4 regions of the Kitasatospora sp. NPDC051853 genome follow, and region 1 is predicted to be linked to each of the others. Evidence: riboswitches for the same ligand, from Rfam matches in the RefSeq annotation. Region 1 holds a riboswitch; each other region holds the start of a gene.
What was found. A riboswitch is a leader RNA that binds a small molecule or an ion and turns the genes downstream of it on or off. The one in region 1 is predicted to bind cyclic di-AMP.
Positions count from the first base shown of each region.

Region 1 (3,195 bases):
CCTTCCCGGCGGACTGCCGGGCCACGGCCGGCCACCACGTCCTGACCTGCACCTTCCCGGCCGGGCTGGCCCCGCTCCGGACCGCCACCGCGATCGCCCCGGTCCGGGTGGACGCGGACCTGCCCCCCGGCACGCAGGCCGAGGGGCAGGTCAGGGTGTACAGCGCGGACGACACGGACGGCACGAACAACTCCACGCCGTTCACGCTGTCCGTGAGCTGACTCAGCGGTAGACCCGCACCCAGTCCGCGGCGAAGTCGATCGGCGCGGTGCCGGACGGCCCCGGGTGGTACTTCCCGGCACCCACCGAGAGGTTGAGGATCAGGTAGGCGGACCAGCTGGACCCGACGCCCTGGTTGTCGGAGAAGACCTTGACGCCGTTCACGTACCAGTCGACGGAGTTCGCGCCGTAGTACGTGCCGATGGTGACCCACTTGTCGTGGCCGACGGCCGAGGCGTCGGTGTGGTACTTCTGGCCGGACCTGACGTGGTTGGTCAGCTCCAGCAGCGCGGCGTTGTCCGGGTGGTACTCGAAGGTGTCGATCTCCCCGTTGCCGTCCTTCCAGGTCCACAGCGCCGGCCAGGCACCCGCCTCGGAGGGCAGCTTGACCCGGGCCTCGGCGTAGTCGCCGGTGCGCACCTGGAAGCCCTGCGAGGAGTACTCGGTGGTGAGCAGCCCGGTGTCCCAGGCCTGCCTGCCGTTCTCCAGGGTGTGCGCGGAGGGCTTGGCGGTGAAGGTGGCCACACCGTTCGCGACCGAGACGCCGGACGGGTTCAGCCAGTCCAGCTTGTTGTCGTCGGGGTTGTGGTTGCCGTAACGGTAGCTGCTGCTGCGGTCGTTGACCCACTTGCTGCCGAGCGCGACGGGCGCGTCGAACTCCTCCGACCAGGTCAGCGCCTTGCCCGGCACGGGCGAACCACCCGGCGCCGGGGTCGGCGTGGGGGTGGGCGTCGGGGTCGGCGTGGGCGTCGGGGTCGGCGTCGGGGTCGGCGTGGGAGTGGGGGTGGGCGTCGGCGTGGGGGTCGGGGTCACCGAGCCACCGCCGACGGTCAGCTGACGGGACGGCAGGTTGTGCCAGCCCCCGTTCTGGTCCTGCCAGAAGCCGAACTGGGTGTACGTCCCGGCCGGCAGTGCCCGGGCACCGCTGGTGAAGGTCACCCCGCCCGGGCAGATCCGCACGTTGCTCGCGTTGCCGGGGAAGTCGAGGTTGCGGCCGGCGGCGTCCCGGACGCCGACGCCGAGGGTCTTGGCGGTGAAGCAGTAACCCGAGTGCACGGTCAGGCTGGCCCGGGCGGCGACGTCGGCCGACATCGCGGTCGGGCTGAGCCGGTCCTGGGTGACGTAGGTGACGGCCTCGGCCTGGCCGGCCAACGGGGCGGCGGCGATCAGCGGGACGGCCACCAGGGCGGCCGCGCCGAGGCGTGCCGGAGTGACGGAGATGCGCATGGGCAGGAGTCCTCTTCCGACGCCTGCGAGGTGAGCTGTCGGGTTCGGGCGTGAGGAAACGCCCGGCCGCCCGTGAGCGGCTTCACCCCGAGTGCCCCTGCGCCGAGTGGGCGGGCAGGGGTCACGTACTGACCTGGTTCCCCCGCTCCTGCCCGTACTCGATGTGGTCGAGTGACCGTCGACGGGCAGGCAGGACTCGGCGCCCCGCCGACGGGTGTCCGCAGCTACACGAACTCCATGCAGGCTAGGCAGCTCCCCCGCCCCGCGACAACGAGACCTCCCTCACACGCCCCTCGGACATGCGGAAGGGTTGCCCGCCGATCGTTCGGCGGGCAACCCTTCCGTACTCGTGGCCGGACGATCAGTCGGCCAGCAGTCGGGCGATCCCCCCGATCGTGGGGGACAGCTCCGGCCGGTCGATCCCTGCTCCCTCCAGATGGATCAGGATCCGAGGGCCGGGCGCGTTCACGGACCGTCCGGCCGTGAACGCGTCGACGCACGCCGCGAGGATCCGGTGCGTCCGGACCTCGGCCTCCGCTGCCGCGAGGTGCCGTGCCGGTTCCTCCCACGGAACGACCGGCGTGGCGATGACGACCGGCGGAGCACCGTCACCCCGGTGGTTGACCAGGAGCTGTGCCGAACCGGGTATCGGTACTCCCCCGTAACGCTCGTGCGCCAGCGGGGAACTGAGGATCACGGCGTCGCAGTCGAAGCCGGTATCGGCCACCGAACCCACCCTGAAGTCCAGCCCCGCCCGATCGCCGAGCGCCTCACGGCAGACCTCGACCGTGTGCGTGCCCGCGGCCGCGACGACGTACTCCATCAGCACTCCGGAAGGGTCGGTATGTCGATGCTCATGCTCGTCATGATCGCAGGGCGGCGGACCAGCCCCAGTTCGTCGTTGTTCAGCGCCGCACCGCCGTCGACGGTCAGTTCGGTGAACCGGCTGTCGTCGGGGGTGCAGATCGCCCGCTCCACATCCTGCGCGTACAGAGCACGAACAGTGGGGGGAATTCCGGCGGGATCGCTTTTCAGCCGAGCCAGGCGGCGACCTGGGTGGCGGCGGCCGGGGCCCAGCCGAGTTCGAGGTGGTTCAGGTCGGTGAACAGTTTCGTGCCGCCGACCGTTCGGATGCCGGTGGTGTCCAGGGCGCTGGCGGTGAGGACGATGCCGTCGCTCGGGCCGCGGTTCTCGTTGAGCAGGCCGGGGAGGTCGGCGGAGCCGCCGGCCAGCAGGTAGGCGGGGACGGCGGCGGGGGTGCCCGCGGCGTGCAGCGGGGCGATCAGCGAGCCCGCGTCGATCGCGGCCTGGATGCCCTGGCCGGAGGTGTAGTAGCCCTGGCCGCCGTAGTAGGTGGTCCACCAGTCCTGGGTGAGCTGGTCCACGCCGTACCTCCCGTCCCAGCGGGCGAGCAGTTGGCGCTGGCCGGGGAAGCAGTCGGAGCCGTTGACCGGCAGCACGCCCAGGCAGGGCTGGGAGGTGTAGGTGCCGTAGCAGGTCATCCAGAGGTGCGGGGAGGGCGCGTTGGCCGTGCCGCCGCAGGCGGGCCAGGTGGCCAGCGAGAAGCTCCAGCCGTGCGCGTAGACGTAGTCGAGGCCGCCGTTCGGACCGCCGAGGGTGACCAGGCGGCGGACGTCGCCGGGGTAGGCCCGCCCCCAGGACGGCCGGACCGAGGAGACCCAACTCCGGGCCGCCACCTCGCCCTTGCTCCAGGACACCAGGTCGACCTGCGCCACCCCGAGGCGGTCC
Region 1 covers NZ_JBITBY010000004.1:534,341-537,535, reverse strand. Annotated here, with positions in the region: gene ACIA8O_RS14730 (hypothetical protein) at 1-221, shown strand, start outside; gene ACIA8O_RS14725 (hypothetical protein) at 223-1,446, opposite strand; cyclic di-AMP (ydaO/yuaA leader) riboswitch at 1,453-1,620, opposite strand; gene ACIA8O_RS14720 (hypothetical protein) at 1,808-2,269, opposite strand; gene ACIA8O_RS14715 (hypothetical protein) at 2,269-2,424, opposite strand; gene ACIA8O_RS14710 (esterase/lipase family protein) at 2,478-3,195, opposite strand, start outside.

Region 2 (3,195 bases), on a different contig from region 1:
ACCGTACGAGGGTGAACCACGAGGACCTCCTGCTCAGCCCCCGCACCCGCGCCGACGACCTGCTCGACTGGGCCGCCGAAGAGGGGCGGCCGCCGGTGCCGGAGCCCGCGCTGCGCACCGTGCTCACCCTGCTGGAGCTGGGCGACGGCCGGATGCACGACGGCTTCCCGGAGCTGACCTCCGCGGTGCTGGAGCAGCTGCTCTACGAGCGGCTCTACCTGTACGTCCAGCCGGAGTCCGAGCCGGAGGCGTACGGCAGGGCGGTGGAGCTGCTGATCGACCACCAGCGGGCCACCAAGCGGCTGAACGCCAAGCGGCAGGAGAAGCTGCACGCGGAGGCGGAGTGGCAGGGCGAGCTGCTCTGCGGGCTGCTGCGCCAGCCGCACCTGGTGACCTGGCCCCGGCTGTACGCGCTGCTGCTGCGGGCGGACGGGGTGGACACGGCGGACGAGGGCGCGGTGCGGGGCTGGCTGGACGGGTTCCGGGAGCTGACGCCGGATCAGCGGGCCGAGGCGTTCGGGGCCCTGGCCGGGCTGGACGAGGTGGACTCGGACGGCGGCTGGGGGCCGACCCGGGTGATCTCGGTCGGGATGGCGACGGACGGGGCGCGGATGCTGCTGGAGAACCGGCTGATGCAGCGCTCCTACCGGAACCTGGCGGGGCTGAACGCGCTCGGGCTGCCGATGCCGGAGGAGCTCTCGGGGGACTTCGACGCCTTCGAGGCGGCGGTGGCCGAGGAGGCGCTGCGGCTGTGCGGCGAGTGGACGGTGCCGGGGCTGGCGGCGCTGCTGGTGCACGAGTACCCGGACCTGGCGCCGGAGCCGGGGCACGAGGAGATCGACGCCTACCTGGCGGCCCAGGGGTACGAGGCGGAGGAGCAGGACTGACGGACCGGGCCCGCGGCCGGGGAGGCGGCGGGCCCGACGGGGTGTCAGGGGTTGAGGCCGTGGGCCTGGAGCCAGGTCAGGGGGTCGACCGGGGTGGCGCCGGCGGGGCGGACCTCCAGGTGGAGGTGGGGGCCGGTGACGTTGCCGGTGGCGCCGACCTTGCCGAGCACGGTGCCGGGGGCGACCTGGCCGGAGGCGACGGTGATCGAGGAGAGGTGGCAGTACCAGAGCTCGGTGCCGTCGGGGAGGGTCTGGATCACCCGGTAGCCGTAGGCGCCGGACCAGCCGGCCGAGCTGACGGTGCCTCCGGTGACGGCGGCCACGGGGGTGCCGGTGGCGGCGGCGAAGTCCAGGCCGGTGTGCAGGTGGGACCAGTAGGAGCCGGACTGCCCGTAGTGCGCGGTCAGCTGGTAGCCGCTGGTGGGGAGGGTGAAGGCGCCCTGCGCGGCCTGCTCCGCGGCGGCCTCGGCGGCGGCCTGCTCCTGGGCCTGGGCGGTGCGCTTGGCCTCGGCCTCCTGGGCAGCGGCCAGCCGGGCGGTCTCCTCGGCGGAGGTGCGCTGGCCGTCGGCCTGCTGCTGGATGCGGGCGGCGAGGGCCAGCCCGGGGTCGGCGGAGAGCGGGCGCTCCCCGGCGGTGCGGTCCGCGTCGGCCTGGTCGGCGGCGGCGACGGCGGGCGGGGTGGCGGGAGCGGCGGCGGCCGGGGCGGCCGCGGCGAAGCCGGTGGCGCCGAGCGAGGCGGCCATCGCGGTGACGCCGAGCAGCGGGCCGGAGGAGCGGGTCTGACGGGGCATCCGGTGCCGGGCGGCCTCCTGCGGGAGGGGGTGGTCGAGCAGCTGGGTGGTGCCGCTGCCGTCCTGCCGGGGGTGTGCCTGGGTGTGCGTCGACGCCACGGAGGCGCGCTCCTTTCCTTCCTTCGCGCCTACCGGGTTAGCTGACGGGTTCGGAGCAGGAAGGTCTCCTACGGCCGGGTGGGGCCCGGCCGATTCACCCCAAGGAACGTGGTTCCCCGGCTCCCTGGCCCGCCCGTGGGAGGGCCGTGGGATTAGGCGACGGCGCACGGTGCCGTTCGGGTACGGCGTTGCCGACCGCGCTGCGTTATCAAACGTTAATCCTAGGAGCCCATGATTCCAAGCGGCTTGAGTGGTGCAGTCCATCTCTTTCTGACGCGCCGTGACCCGGGCCCGCCGGGCCGGGTACTCAGCCCGCCGCACGGGCCCGGGTTGAGCACCCGTACTCAGGTGGGGGGCAAGGGAGTTGGCCATCCTGGGAGCATGACCGCAGCCACCCAGCCCCGGACCACCAACGCCTACTACGCCCAGGCCGTGCTCTCCTTCGCGCTGGCCACCGCCGCCCTCGCCCTCGGGGTGCTCTACCTGCCGGTGAACGCCTGGATGCGGGCATTCCTCGCGGTCGGCCTGCTCTGGGAGATCACCTCGGCATTCACCCTCGCCAAGGTGATCCGGGACCGCCAGGAGGAGGGGGAGATCACCACCCGGGTCGACCAGGCGCGACTGGAGAAGCTCCTGGCCGAGCACGACCCGTTCCGGGTGGACGCCCCCTGACCCCCTCCTGAGCCGCCGTCAGCCCTTGGCGCGCTTGGCCGCGAAGGTCTCGCCGGCCGAGGACCAGTTCTCGGCCGGGATCTCCTCGATCGCCACCCAGATGTTCTCCGGGCTCACGCCGGTGATCCGGGCGTAGGTCGCGGTGAGCTCGCGGGCGATCTCGGCCCGCTGCCCCTCGCTCCGGCCGGACAGCTGCTTGACGTTGATGAACGGCATGACGCCCCTTCCGCGTTCGGACTCCTGCGCTCCGCACGCTAGCACCGCCGCACCCATTGACGGCTAAGGCTATTAGCCTTAGCTTTGAGGCATGGCGACGCAGACGCACCCCGAGACCCGGTACCTCGACCTCCCCGGCGGCCGGCTGGCCTACGACGACACCCCCGGCACCGGCCTGCCGGTGGTCCTGCTCCCCGGCATGCTCGACTCCCGCACCGTCTACCGGTACCTGCGCCCGCTGCTGGCCGCCGCCGGGCACCGGGTGATCACCCTGGACCTGCGCGGCTTCGGCGAGTCCTCGATCGACTGGGACGACTACTCCCCCGCCGCCCTGGCCGGCGACGTGCTGGCCCTGCTCGACCACCTCGGCGTCGAGCGCGCCGCGCTGGCCGGGAACTCCTACACCGGGGCCACCGTGGTCAGGGCCGCCGCCGAGGCGCCCGGGCGGATCGCCGGGATCGCCCTGATCGACGCCATCATCGAGAACCTGCCGCCGACCGCCGCCCAGCGCGCCCTGCTCAAGGTGCTCG
Region 2 covers NZ_JBITBY010000003.1:22,349-25,543, forward strand. Annotated here, with positions in the region: gene ACIA8O_RS09145 (hypothetical protein) at 12-887, shown strand; gene ACIA8O_RS09150 (M23 family metallopeptidase) at 932-1,777, opposite strand; cyclic di-AMP (ydaO/yuaA leader) riboswitch at 1,790-1,946, opposite strand; gene ACIA8O_RS09155 (YiaA/YiaB family inner membrane protein) at 2,159-2,449, shown strand; gene ACIA8O_RS09160 (4-oxalocrotonate tautomerase family protein) at 2,468-2,665, opposite strand; gene ACIA8O_RS09165 (alpha/beta fold hydrolase) at 2,757-3,195, shown strand, end outside.
Region 2: linked by a shared signal. The riboswitch ahead of ACIA8O_RS09150 (M23 family metallopeptidase) and the one ahead of ACIA8O_RS14725 (hypothetical protein) in region 1 are both predicted to bind cyclic di-AMP.

Region 3 (3,195 bases), on a different contig from region 1:
GGACGCGCTACCAAACTGCGCCACACCCCGTGGTGCCGAGAGGAAGCGTACACGCCACCCCACACCCCCCACGGCCGTTCGCACGGGCGGCCGTTGACCACCCGACGGGTGCTCCCGACGTGCCGAAGCGTCAAAGTGGTGTGCGAGCAGCCGATCCGACCAGGTACGCTGACCCTGTCCTCGGGACCGCTGCACGCGGCCGCGGGGCGTCCCGTGCGGGTGTAGCTCAATGGTAGAGCCCCAGTCTTCCAAACTGGTCACGCGAGTTCGATTCTCGTCACCCGCTCCACAAAGGCTCCGGCCCCCGGTCACTGACCGGGGGCCGGAGCCTTTTTGACGTCGTCTCAGTCGGTTCAGACGTTGACGCCGTGGGCGCGCAGGTAGGCGACCGGGTCGATGTCGGAGCCGTAGGACGAGCCGGTGCGGACCTCGAAGTGCAGGTGCGGGCCGGTCACGTTGCCGGTGGCACCGGAGAGGCCGATCTGCTGGCCGGCCGAGACGGTCTGGCCGGCCGAGACGCCGATCGAGGAGAGGTGGGCGTACTCGGAGTACTTGCCGTCCGCGTGGCGGATGACGACCTCGTTGCCGTAGGAGCCGCCGTTGCCGGCCTTGACCACGGTGCCGGAGGTGATGGCCTTCACGCTGGTGCCGGTGGAGGCGCGGAAGTCCACACCGGTGTGGTAGCCGCTGGACCAGGAGGAGCCGGAGGCGTGGTACGCGGTGGAGGTGCCGCCGGGGACCGGGGCCACGTAACCGCCGGAGGCGACGGTGGTGGAGGTCTCGGCCTTGGGAGCGGCGGCCTTCGGGGCGGCGGCCTTCGGGGCGGCGGCCTTGGGAGCCGCGGCCTGCGGGGCGGCGGCCTTGGGGGTGGCGGCCTGCGGGGCCGGGGTGGAGGCCTTGGAGCGCGAGGCCTTGGTGCTGTCGGCCGACTCGGCGGCCTTCGGCTGCTGCTGCGGGGCCGGGGCCTGCTGCGGCGCCGGGGCGGCCACGGCGGCCTTGCCCGCGAGGGAGAGGTTCTGGCCCGGGTAGATCAGGTTCGGGTTGCCGCCGATGACGGTCCGGTTGTCCTGGTAGAGCTTCTCCCAGCCGCCCTCGACCTGCTGGACGGAGGCGATCTTCGAGAGGGTGTCACCGCTGACCACCTGGTAGGCCTTGGCCTCGGCGGCCGGGGCGGCTGCCGGAGCCGCGGCGGGCGCGGCGGCCGGGGCGGACTCGGCCACCACGGCGGTGACGGCGGCGGCGGCCTCGGGGGCGACGGCCGGGGTGTGGTTCTGGTGCGCGCTGGCGGCGCTGACCGGGACGGCGAACGCGGCGCCGACCACACCGGTGGCGACCGCGATGCGGGTCAGACGGGACAGCTGGACACGACGGTGCTTGCCCATGGGGCTGGTCCTCTCCGACGCCTGTGAGGTGAGCTGTCGGGTTCGGGCTGGAGATGCCCGGCCGCTGACGCGGCTTCACCCCTAGCCGCACCGGCGTACCGGTACGGCGACTTACCTGTGGGTCCCCCACTCCTGCCGTGGCTGTGCTGGTTCGAGGCTCCGGACGGCGGCAGGACTCGGCGTTCCGCCCGGTGGGCCCGTCCGGTCGATCCGCCGGACTGGATCCGCAGCTAAGCCCATCGCCCCCGGAGCTGGCAACCCCCGGTTGAACGATCAACCAGGATCGGGCGGGACCAAAGTCACTCCGGGCTCGGGACTTCCGCCTTTTGCGGCCATGATCGCTGACCCTGGGCCGATCCTCCGCATACACAGGGTGCCGAATGCGACGGTCCGGATACGCCCCTGCGCGCTCCGTCGGCAGGCGCCGTGACACCGGTCACGCCGGGCCGATACGCTCGCCGTTCGAGGTTCCCGTTCGAGAACAGAGCGCCGCCGTCCGGGCGGCACCGAGGAGATCCGCCCGTGCCCCACGAGGAGCGGCTGGCCGTCATCCGACGCGGCGTGGTCCGCGAGATGGCCCGGTTGGGCCTGGAGTTCACCGTGGACGGTGCGGTGGTCCGGGGGCCCGGCACCACCGCCGTGGCGGTCCGCGACCACGCCGAGCGGGGCACCACCGGGCACGTGGACCTCGGCTACGTCCTCCAGCTCGGCCGGGGCGACGGCCCGGTGGTCTGGGACTGCGCGGCCGGCTTCGGTGGCGACGACGCCGAGCAGCTCGACAACGCGGTGATGATCTGGGCCGGCACCACCGCCACCGCCGTGCTCCAACTGCTCGACGGCGGGCACGCGTTCAGCACGCCGGAGTTCCCGGGCTGGCGGGTGGTGCAGAGCCCGGCGGCCACCTTCGGCACCGGTTCGGAGCTGCTCGCCGACTGGCTCGCGGAGCAGCACTCCTCCCCCGCCCTGGCCGCCGCCGTCCTGCCGGAGCTGCTGCCCGGGCAGGTGAACGGCGTGAAGCTGTTCTTCGGCGGCAAGGCCGGCCACGACGTGGCCGAGGTGCGGGTGAACGGCCGGGTCAGCAGCGCGGCCTCGCGGGCACTGCGCGCACAGGACTGGCCGCGCGGCGAACGGCTCTGCTGGGCGCGGCTGTTCCTGGTGTTCGCGCCCGAGCCCGAAGCACTGCCGGAGCGCGCGGCGGCGCCCGCACCACCACGGCGCGGACTCGCGCGCTGGTGGCGGGGGCGGCGCTGACCCGCCGTCAGGCGGGCCGCCGGGGCAGCCCGGCCACCGAGGTCAGCCGGCCACCGAGGAGATGGTCTTGGCGAGCTGGCTGAGGAACTCCTGGATCGGCCCGGCCGCGGTGGACTGGCTCAGCATGAAGCCGAACAGCGCGGCGATGATGGCATGACTGGTCTTCAACTGCTTGTTGCGGATGAAGATCACGCAGATGATGCCGAACAGGACCAGGGCTGAGACGGAGAAGGCCACCCGGACTCACTTCCTCTTTCTACGTAGCGAGTTTCGTGGCGGGCCCAATCCCCCGAGCAATCCCCCGGACCCCCCGAGAACCGACCGTCCCACCCGGACTCAGTGTGGTCGTTCGTGCGGACTGCGTAAAGGACTTGCCGTGAGCAGGCCCCGAAGATCCTGCGATGTGAGACGAATTTCCGCCGACCGAGACGATAGCCGAGCAGGCCTGACGGTCCGTCGGCAGGGCCGCCCCAACTGGCAGTTGACGGCTCCGGCCGGTCCTAGATCCACTTTCCGGACTATGCCCCAGGAATGGCCGAAGATCGGCGTTCGGACTTGACAG
Region 3 covers NZ_JBITBY010000002.1:903,212-906,406, forward strand. Annotated here, with positions in the region: tRNA gene ACIA8O_RS08805 (tRNA-Pro) at 1-30, opposite strand, end outside; tRNA gene ACIA8O_RS08810 (tRNA-Gly) at 216-289, shown strand; gene ACIA8O_RS08815 (peptidoglycan DD-metalloendopeptidase family protein) at 354-1,382, opposite strand; cyclic di-AMP (ydaO/yuaA leader) riboswitch at 1,388-1,541, opposite strand; gene ACIA8O_RS08820 (DUF6348 family protein) at 1,905-2,633, shown strand; gene ACIA8O_RS08825 (hypothetical protein) at 2,676-2,870, opposite strand.
Region 3: linked by a shared signal. The riboswitch ahead of ACIA8O_RS08815 (peptidoglycan DD-metalloendopeptidase family protein) and the one ahead of ACIA8O_RS14725 (hypothetical protein) in region 1 are both predicted to bind cyclic di-AMP.

Region 4 (3,195 bases), on a different contig from region 1:
AACTGCTACGGCCCCCGGCACGTCTACGACGCGGTCCCGCTCTTCCTCGCCAAGGCCCTGCGCGGCGAGCCGATCACCATCAACGGCACCGGCGCGCAGACCCGCGACCTCACCTACGTGGCCGACACCGTCGAGGCCTTCCTCGCCCTCGGCCGGCTCCCCGGCACCGGCGAGGCCTACAACATCGGCACCGGGGTGGACCACAGCGTGACCGAAACCGCCCGCCTGGTGGTCGAACTCACGGGCTCCCGCAGCGAGGTCCGGTACGGTCCGCCCCGCCCCGGCGAGGTGATGAAGCTCCAGGCCGACCCGGCCAAGCTGACCCGCACCACCGGCTGGGCCGCCAAGTACGACCTCGCGGCCGGGCTGGCCGCCAACCTGGAGTGGATGCGCGAGAACGTGGAGCGGGTGTGGCCGACACGATCCTGATGGACGCCGGGGGCGTCATCTTCAACAACGTCACCGAGGAGACCGACTTCCTGGAGCGGCTGGCGGAGCGTCACCACGCGGACCCCGCACGGCTCCTGGCCGAGCTGGACGCCCGGGACGCCGCCTACGAGGTCGGCCGGGCCCACGTCCACGACGTGTTGACCGAGGCGCTGGTCGCGGCCGGGGCGCCGACCGGCCTGCGGGTGGACCCGCAGTGGCTGGACGCCCTCTACCGGGACTGCGTGGTCCCCCGTCCGGGTGCCTTCGCCGCCATCGCCGAACTCCGCCGCCACCGGCCCGACCTGCTGCTGGTACTGGCCAACAACGAGGCCGAGCACTGGGACGCCGTCAAGGACCGCGCCCACGGCCACCTGGGCAGGTTCGACGTGGTCGCCTCCTCCTGGCGGGTCGGGCGGGTCAAGCCCACGGCGGAGTTCTTCGCCGCGGTCGCCGAGCGCTGCGGCCGGACACTGGAGCGGGCCGTCCTGATCGACGACAACCCCGAAGTCACCGGCGCGGCCGGGCGCTTGGGAATCGGTACGCTGCTCGCGGACACACCGGAGGCCCTCGCTGCGGGGATCGCCCGGTTGCTGGAAGCACGTTCGGAGCAGAAAAGGTGAAATCGGCGTGACCGAGGTCGAGTTGAAGGTCCGGTTCGGGGTCGACGACAAGGAGCTGTCCGCACTGCACGAACGGGCTTTCAGCCCGGACGCCACGGACCTCCCGGACGGGGAGACCACCGTCACCCCGTGGGCCAGCCGCCTGGAGCGGCACAGCCTCACCTGGATCGGCGCCTTCGACTCCGACCGGCTGGTCGGCTTCGTGCACGCGGTGTGGGACGGCGGCAAGCACGCCTTCGTGCTGGACACCGCCGTCCACCCCGCGTACCAACGCCTGGGCATCGGCAAGCGCCTGGTGGACGAGGTCACCGAGGAGGCCTTCCGGGCCGGCTGCGACTGGGTGCACGTGGACTACGACCCCGAACACGTCGACTTCTACGAGGGCGCCTGCGGCTTCCGCGCCACCCCGGCCGGCCTGCGCTCCCGGCACTGGACGGCCTGAACCCCGGACCCGCCGGACCCGCCCCTGTGAGTTGCGCTACAGCGCCCCGAGCTGACTTGTCGGTACCGGGTCAGCTGCTTAGCCTGCTCCGAGTCGCCCGCTCCGCGCGGGCCCCTCCGGTGGGGCGCCGAATCCCGTCCACCCGCCGGCGGTCACTCGAGCACGGACACGGACGGGAGCGGGGGAACCAGGTCAGCCGCCTGCTGCCTCCGCCCGCGCACGTGCGTTCCGCGGTGGCCGCGGGCTCGGGGTGAAGCCGCGCCCACAGCCGGCCGGGCCGTACCTCCGGCCCGAACCCGACAGCTCACCTCGCAGGCGTCGCAGAGGACCTGTCCATGCGCTTTTCCGCCACACCTGTCAGGGTCGGCGCGGTGGCCGCAGCCGGCCTGCTCGCCATCCCGCTCCTGGTCAGCACCCAGGCGTCCGCCAGCGGCCCGACCGTGGTCGAGGACCGGATCACCCCGGCCCCGGCGGTCGCGGGCCCCTCGGTCACGGCCTCGCTCGCCGTGCACTCCTCGCGCTGCTTCACCGCGGACAGCCTCGGGGTCGCCGTCCGCGACGCGGCCGGCCGCCGACTGGACTTCCCGGGCGCGGCCCGCAACGTCCGGATCTGCCCGGGCGGGACCACCGTCACCACCGGCGCGCTGGACCTCCCGGCCGGTACCTACACGGAGTTCGGCCGCTGGCGTGGTCCGGACGGCCGCTGGCACAACCTCCCCGGGCACACGCTGACCGTCGGCCAGGCTCCGACGCCTACGCCGACTCCCACGCCGTCCCCGACGCCCACGCCCACGCCGACGCCGAGCCCGACTCCCACGCCGAGCCCGACGCCGACGCCCACGCCGTCCCCCACGGTCACGCCGTCCCCGACGCCCACGCCGACGCCCACGCCGAGCCCGAGTCCCACGCCGTCCCCGACGCCCACCGTGCCCGCCGGCATGCGCGCGCTGCCGGACCCCCTCTACGGGGTCACCGTCGACGACGTCTCCAAGCTCTCCGCCATCGTCGACGCCTCGCGCCACCTCGCCCGGACCCCGACCACCCGGATCGTCTTCGACGAGACCGAGGGCCCGAGCTCCTACACCGAGGCGGTCGACCAACTCCAGCCGGTCAGTTACCTGATGGGCGAGATCCTGGACTCGGAGTACGTCAAGAACTTCTCGGCCCAGGCCTACCACGACCGCGTCGCCCAGTACCTGAAGGCCTTCGGCGACAAGGTCGACCTCTGGGAGATCGGCAACGAGGTCAACGGCAACTGGCTGGGCAGCTACGCCGACGTCTCGACGAAGATCACCGATGCCTACCGGCAGGTCGAGGCGGCCGGCAAGCGCAGCGCGCTGACCCTCTACTACGACATCGGCTGCGGCAACGGCCCCTCCGAGCTCGACCCGCTGACCTTCACCAAGCAGTACGTGCCGGAGGACATGCGCAACGGCCTGGACTACGTGACGCTCAGCTACTACGAGGGCCAGTGCAACAACATCCGCCCCAGTGCGGCCACGTGGACCTCGTACTTCCAGCAGCTGCACGCCCTCTACCCGAACGCCAAGCTCGCCTTCGGTGAGATCGGCCTGCCCGACGCCGCGACCAGCGGCACCCAGGCGGCGGCCCAGTCGATGCTGACGTACTACTACGGCCTGAAGATCGACCTGCCGTACTACGTCGGCGGCCACTTCTGGTGGTACTACGCCGAGGACATGATCC
Region 4 covers NZ_JBITBY010000001.1:316,148-319,342, forward strand. Annotated here, with positions in the region: gene ACIA8O_RS01480 (dTDP-glucose 4,6-dehydratase) at 1-429, shown strand, start outside; gene ACIA8O_RS01485 (HAD family hydrolase) at 411-1,049, shown strand; gene ACIA8O_RS01490 (GNAT family N-acetyltransferase) at 1,057-1,491, shown strand; cyclic di-AMP (ydaO/yuaA leader) riboswitch at 1,692-1,824, shown strand; gene ACIA8O_RS01495 (hypothetical protein) at 1,863-3,195, shown strand, end outside.
Region 4: linked by a shared signal. The riboswitch ahead of ACIA8O_RS01495 (hypothetical protein) and the one ahead of ACIA8O_RS14725 (hypothetical protein) in region 1 are both predicted to bind cyclic di-AMP.